Regions from separate parts of the Serratia sp. PL7 genome, predicted to be linked through region 1. Evidence: riboswitches for the same ligand, from Rfam matches in the RefSeq annotation. Region 1 holds a riboswitch; the other holds the start of a gene.
The links. A riboswitch is a leader RNA that binds a small molecule or an ion and turns the genes downstream of it on or off. The one in region 1 is predicted to bind FMN.
Positions count from the first base shown of each region.

Region 2: another riboswitch for FMN. It lies ahead of ribB (3,4-dihydroxy-2-butanone-4-phosphate synthase); the one in region 1 lies ahead of ribB (3,4-dihydroxy-2-butanone-4-phosphate synthase).

Region 1 covers NZ_CAMFLB010000022.1:80,585-84,055, forward strand. Annotated here, with positions in the region: gene yjeH (L-methionine/branched-chain amino acid transporter) at 1-455, shown strand, start outside; gene ubiK (ubiquinone biosynthesis accessory factor UbiK) at 485-760, opposite strand; FMN riboswitch at 908-1,069, shown strand; gene ribB (3,4-dihydroxy-2-butanone-4-phosphate synthase) at 1,181-1,834, shown strand; gene zupT (zinc transporter ZupT) at 1,893-2,660, opposite strand; gene ygiD (4,5-DOPA dioxygenase extradiol) at 2,868-3,471, shown strand, end outside.
Region 2 covers NZ_CAMFLB010000003.1:166,465-169,935, forward strand. Annotated here, with positions in the region: gene N6G83_RS18870 (alkaline phosphatase) at 1-1,386, shown strand, start outside; gene ribB (3,4-dihydroxy-2-butanone-4-phosphate synthase) at 1,440-2,093, opposite strand; FMN riboswitch at 2,203-2,363, opposite strand; gene ubiK (ubiquinone biosynthesis accessory factor UbiK) at 2,511-2,786, shown strand; gene hldE (bifunctional D-glycero-beta-D-manno-heptose-7-phosphate kinase/D-glycero-beta-D-manno-heptose 1-phosphate adenylyltransferase HldE) at 2,848-3,471, opposite strand, start outside.

The DNA.
Region 1 (3,471 bases):
CGCTGTGGATTGCCTGCATCATCGGCTATCTGGCCTGTTTTGCCAGCGTGAATATCTACACCCAGAGCTTTGCCCGCCTGGTCTGGTCTCAGGCCCAGGAAAAGCCTGCTAGCGGTTTAGCCAAACTCTCCGCGGGCCAGGTGCCGGTCAATGCATTGAGCGCGGTGGTCGGTTGCTGTCTGCTGTTCACTTTACTGATCTATACCCTGAAGCTGCCACTGGATACGCTGCTGGTATACGCCAATGGCATTTTCGTGCTGATTTATCTGCTGTGTATGTTGGCGGGTTGGCGGATCTTGCAGGGGCGTTCGCGGTTGATGGCGATCGTTGGCTCCGCGTTGTGCTTGTTATTACTGGTGATTATCGGCTGGAAAAGCCTGTATGCGTTGGCGATGTTGGTGCTGATCTGGTTGGTGCTGCCGCGTAAAACGCAGGCAGTGGTCTCCAAGCAATAAGGGCGCACTGGTGCGCCCCTTACAACAACTTATTCGTCTGCTGGCTTGGCTACCGGCGCGGTATTCAGCTTGCCTTCCAGTTCGGTCAGACGCTGTTCCAGCAATGCCAGCTTTTCACGGGTGCGCAGCAGGACCTGGGTCTGCACGTCAAATTCTTCGCGGTTAACCAGATCCAGACGGGTCAACTGCGCTTGCAGTACCTGACGGATTTTTTTCTCAACGTCTTCCCCGAATTCACGTACGCCTTTAGGCATCGACTCTTGGACCTGGCGTGCGATCTGTTCAATTTTTTTCGGGTCAATCATGGCGTTTCCCTTTCTGATATTTGGTGGCTGATGCTTAGTGTAATGCGAGTTGCTCGCCGGATAAACTATTACCGTATTTGCTGCGCGATCCCTCATTACGCGACCGGATGGCTTGAAACACTAAAGCGATGGGGTTATAGTCGAGATGCTTATTCTCAGGGCGGGGTGCAAGTCCCCACCGGCGGTAAATCACCATTCACGGTGAAAGCCCGCGAGCGCTCAACCTATCTCTCAGGAGTGGGTTAGAGGTCAGCAGATCCGGTGTAATTCCGGGGCCGACGGTTATAGTCCGGATGGGAGAGAGTAACGACACCTGTCGGGCGTATGCCCCGCTTGCGTTATTTTTTTGGCTATTGGCATAGCCACTCCTCAAGATCGCCCTGGTTCTGGTAATCCATAATTTTAATGAGGTTTTTTACCATGAATCAGACTCTACTTTCAGATTTCGGCACGCCGGAAGAACGCGTTGAACGCGCTCTTGATGCATTGCGCAACGGCCGCGGTGTAATGGTGCTTGATGATGAAAACCGTGAAAACGAAGGTGACATGATCTTCGCCGCAGAAACCATGACCGTTGAACAGATGGCGCTGACCATTCGCCACGGTAGCGGCATTGTTTGCCTGTGTATCACTGAAGATCGCCGCCAGCAGCTTGAGCTGCCGATGATGGTCACCAACAACTCCAGTCAGTTCCAGACCGCCTTTACCGTGACGATTGAAGCGGCGCAGGGCGTGACCACTGGCGTATCGGCTAGCGATCGCCTGACGACTATCCGTGCAGCCATTGCAGACGGTGCCAAGCCAAGCGATCTGAACCGCCCAGGCCATGTGTTCCCGCTGCGTGCTCAGCCTGGTGGCGTATTGAACCGCCGTGGCCACACCGAAGCGACCATCGATCTGGTTTCAATGGCCGGTTTCAAACCCGCTGGCGTACTGTGCGAGTTGACTAACGATGACGGCAGCATGGCGCATGCGCCAGAAGTGATCACCTTTGCCAAGCAGCATGACATGGTGGTGCTGACTATCGAAGATCTGGTGGCCTATCGCCAGTCACGCGAAAAGAAAGCCAGCTGAGTTGCTGACTGAAGTGAAAAAGCCGCTGATGAAGCGGCTTTTTTGTGCTTAAAATTCTTTAGCCGATACCGCCGCTTTGCAACAGCGTCAGGCTAAACCCCATCACCGCCATGCCGCACAGCACGCCGTAGCTTGGATTATTGTGTGGGTCGATCTCTTTGGCCAATGGCATCAGTTCATCTACCGACAGTGCCACCATAATCCCGGCCACCGCAGCCATAATCGACGCCATCACTACCGGTGAAACCATCGGGCCGAGCACCAGGAAGGCCAGCACGCCACCCAGAATTTCTGCCATTCCGGAGATCCCAGACCACAGTAGCGCTTTGGTTTTAGAGCCGGTTGCCGCATATACCGGCCCGGCGACTGCCAACCCTTCTGGAATATTGTGGATGGCGACCGCGAGCGCAATGCCCATCCCCAGTTCCAGATCGGCGCTGGCGGTGACAAAGGTGGCAATCCCTTCCGGGAAATTGTGCAGGCTGATGCCAAGCGTCAGCAGCATGGCGGTGCGTTTAAGGTTATGGGGCTTGATGGGTTTTTGCACCAGGTCTTGTGGGTGCTGGTGTGGCAGCATGCGATCCAGCGCAAAGTAGCCTAACAGCCCGAGCATAAACATGCCGTAGCCAAGCATGGGCGACATGCCGACGGTGTGCAGCGCAGCGGGCAGCATTTCCATCAATGAAATTAACAGCATAATCCCTGCGGCAAAGCCGAGCGCAAACGCCAGCAGGCGGTTGGAGGGCTTCTGGCCAATAATGCCGAGCAGGGCACCGACAAAGGTAGCGCCTCCGGCTAACAAGGTCAGGATCAGCGGTACAGACATGCATTCTCCTTGTATGCTAATAATATTTATCAGTTTCTGATACTAACAGAGCCAAGCCATAAATCGAGTGGATTTGGCTGATGGTTTCAATCGTTCCTGCCATTCAAATTTCTTGAAGATCACCATCAGGGTTATCCGGCTGCCTTGGTAAGGCAAACAGCGTAATGTAGTCAGCAGAACACTTGTCACGCTAACCAAGGATATTTTATGACCACCTCTCGTATGCCTGCACTCTTTCTTGGCCACGGAAGCCCGATGAACGTGCTGGAAGAAAACCGCTATACCCAGGCCTGGCGTGCGTTGGGTGAGCAATTACCACGGCCAAAGGCAATCGTTGCTGTGTCTGCCCACTGGTACACTCGTGGGACGGCAGTGACGGCGATGGAACACCCAAAAACCATTCACGATTTTGGCGGCTTCCCGCAGGCGCTGTTTGATACACAGTATCCGGCACCGGGTTCACCAGAGCTGGCGGCAGAGCTGCAAAGCCTGTTGGCGCCGGCGCAGGTGATTGCCGATACCAGCGAATGGGGTTTGGATCACGGCAGTTGGGGCGTGCTGATCAAGATGTACCCGCAAGCCGATATCCCGGTGGTGCAACTGAGCATCGATGGGACTCAGCCAGCGGAATACCACTTTGAGCTGGGCCGTAAGCTGGCGGCGCTGCGCGATCAGGGGATAATGATCGTGGCCAGCGGCAACGTGGTGCATAACCTGCGCATGGTGAAATGGCAGGGGGACACCAGCCCGTATCCTTGGGCGGAGTCATTCAACCAGTACGTGCGTGATAACCTGGATTATCAGGGCGAAC
Region 2 (3,471 bases), on a different contig from region 1:
CGGCTGAAGCAGACGCCAAACACCAACCGCGCCAAAAACGTCATTCTGGTGGTCGGTGACGGTATGGGATTTTCCACCGTGACCGCCGCCCGCATTTTTGAAGGGCAGCAGCGCGGCGTGGATGGCGAGTCCAACGTGCTGGCCTGGGAAGCCTTCCCCTATTTGGCGGCGGCCAAAACCTATTCCGCCGACGCCCAAATCACCGACTCCGCGCCCAGCGCGGTGGCAATGACCACCGGCGTCAAAACCATCAACGATCTGATGGGCCTCAACCATACGGCCACCCTCAACAATTGCGAGGATCAGCAAACCAAGGCCGTCACCACGCTCTGGGAGATGGCCGCAACGCTCGGCATGGCCACCGGCGCCGTGACAACCGCGACCATTACCCACGCCACGCCGGGCGCCACCTATGCCCATATCGCCAACCGCGACTGGGAGTCTGACGCCAAAATGCCGGCGGACGCCCTGGCCGCAGGCTGCCGCGACATCGCGCGCCAGCTGGTGGAAATGAAATACGGCAACGGCCTGAACGTGGCGATGGGCGGTGGGCGCGCCAACTTCCTGCCCGACAGCGTGAGCGATCCGGAATATCCCGGCAAAACAGGCGCCAGAAAGGATGGCCGCGACCTGACGCAGGCCTGGCTGCAGCGCTACGGCGAGCGTGGGCAATACGTATGGAATCAGGCACAGTTCGATAAAATCGAGCCGGGTAAGGTCGACCACCTGTTGGCCCTGTTCGAGCCATCACACATGAACTTCGAGCACGATCGACGGCAAGACGCGGCGGGAGAACCTTCACTGGCAGAGATGACCGGCAAGGCCATCGATATTCTGGCCAAGAACCCCGAAGGCTACCTGCTGCTGGTGGAGGGTGGACGCATCGATCACGGCAGCCACAACGGTAACGCCTACCGTACGCTGAGCGACGCGGTCGCCCTGAACGAGGCGGTGAAAACCATCGTCGGCAAGGTCAACCTGGACGAAACGCTGGTGATCGTGACCGGCGATCACAGCCACACGCTGACCATCGCCGGCTATGCCAAGCGCGGCAATCCTATCCTCGGCATTTCCGTCGGCGTCGACGGTAAACCTCGGCTGGGCAGCGACGGCAAGCCCTACACCACCCTCGGTTTCGCCAACGGCCCCGGCGGCACAATCCCGCTGGCCGAGCGCCCGGCATTGACCATGGAGCAAACCACCGCGCCCGACTTTATTCAGCCGGCACTGGTGCCGCTGAAAAGCGAGACGCACGGCGGGGAAGATCTCGGCATCTACGCCATCGGCCCCTGGGCGCATCTGTTCCAGGGTACGGTTGAGGAGAACTACACCTTCCACGTGATGAATTACGCCAGCCGCATCGGCGAACGCCTGTCAAAACGGTAGCCACAAAAAAAGCCGCGTAACGCGGCTTTTTTATCGTTGAAAGCGGCCGGCTATCAGCTGGCTTTTTTCTCGTGCGCCTGGCGGTAGGCCACCAGATCTTCGATGGTCAGCACTACCATGTCGTGCTGTTTGGCGAAGGTAATCACTTCCGGTGCATGCGCCATGCTGCCATCGTCGTTGGTCAGTTCACACAGCACGCCGGCAGGTTTGAAACCGGCCATGGAGACCAGATCGATGGTCGCTTCGGTGTGGCCGCGACGGCTCAGCACGCCGCCCGGCTGCGCACGCAGCGGGAACACGTGGCCCGGACGGTTCAGGTCGCTCGGCTTGGCGCTGTCTGCCACCGCCGCGCGGATGGTGGTCAGGCGATCGGAAGCGGAAACCCCGGTGGTCACGCCCTGCGCCGCTTCGATGGTCACGGTGAAGGCGGTCTGGAACTGGCTGGAGTTGTTGGTCACCATCATCGGCAGCTCAAGCTGCTGACGGCGTTCTTCGGTGATGCACAGGCACACGATACCGCTGCCGTGGCGAATGGTCAGCGCCATCTGCTCAACGGTCATGGTTTCCGCGGCGAAGATCATGTCACCTTCGTTTTCACGATTTTCATCATCGAGCACCATTACGCCGCGCCCGTTGCGCAGTGCGTCAATCGCGCGTTCAACGCGTTCTGTCGGCGTGCCGAAGTCTGAAAGTAGCGTCTGATTCATGGTAAAAAACCTCATTAAAAATTATGGATTACCAGAACCAGGGCGATCTTGAGGAGTAGCTAGCAATAGCTAAAAAAATAACGCAAGCGGGCGCATGCCCGGCAGATACCGTTACTCTCTCCCATCCGGACTATAACCGTCGGCCCCGGAATTACACCGGATCTGCTGACCTCTAACCGGCCTTTACAGGCTGGCTGAGCGCTCGCGGGCTTTCACCGTAGAAGGTGATTTACCGCCGGTGGGGACTTTCACCCCGCCCTGAGAATAAGCAAGATGACTATAACGCTAATGGATAGACAGGGCAATTGGCAAAAGCACAATTCGGCCACGCGCGGCGAATGCGCTTAATGGTGTTTATCCGGCGGGCAACTCGCATTACACTAAGCGGCAGCTATTAAACTCTGAAAGGGATACGCCATGATTGACCCGAAAAAAATCGAACAAATCGCACGCCAGGTTCATGAGTCCATGCCTAAAGGCGTTCGTGAATTCGGGGAAGACGTTGAGAAAAAAATCCGTCAGGTCCTGCAATCGCAGTTGACCCGCCTGGATTTGGTTAACCGCGAAGAGTTCGACGTGCAGACTCAGGTGCTGTTGCGCACCCGCGAGAAGCTGGCGCTGTTGGAACAGCGCATGGCCGAGCTGGAAAGCAAACTGAGCACGGCGCCGGCAGCCAAGCAGGAAGACGAATAATTCCCGCCAAGGGCGCGCACCTGTATGAACCGCGCGCCCTTGTTCTTTAGATTACCCGGCGTTAGCCGCGCCCGTCTTTAATCGCTTTGATGATGTTGGTGGTCGACAGGCCGTCTTCAAAGTTCAACACTTTGACATCGCCGCCGTTGGCCCACACTTCCGCACTGCCGGCAATCTCTTCCGGTTTGTAATCGCCGCCTTTCACCAGCAGATCCGGCAGAATGTCGGCGATCAAGCGCTGCGGCGTGTCCTCTTCGAACGGCACCACCCAATCCACCGCTTCCAGCGCGCCCAGTACAATCATGCGGTTCTCCAGCGCGTTGACCGGGCGTGTTTCCCCTTTCAGGCGCTTGGTCGACGCATCGCTGTTCACCGCCACGATCAGGCGATCGCCCAGCTTGCGGGCGTTGGCCAGATAAGAGACGTGGCCGGCATGCAAAATGTCGAAGATGCCGTTGGTCATCACCACTTTTTCGCCGCGCTGACGCGCCTGCGCGACGGCATGCTTCAACTGCGCTTCGGTCATCACGCCAAAACCGGTTTCGGCGCGGCCACGCACCGCGTTTTCCAGCTCGATCGGTGACACGGTGGAGGTACCGAGCTTGCCCACCACCACGCCGGCGGCAGCGTTGGCCAGGAAACAGGACTCTTCCAGCGAGTTACCGGCGGCCAGCGAGGCGGCCAG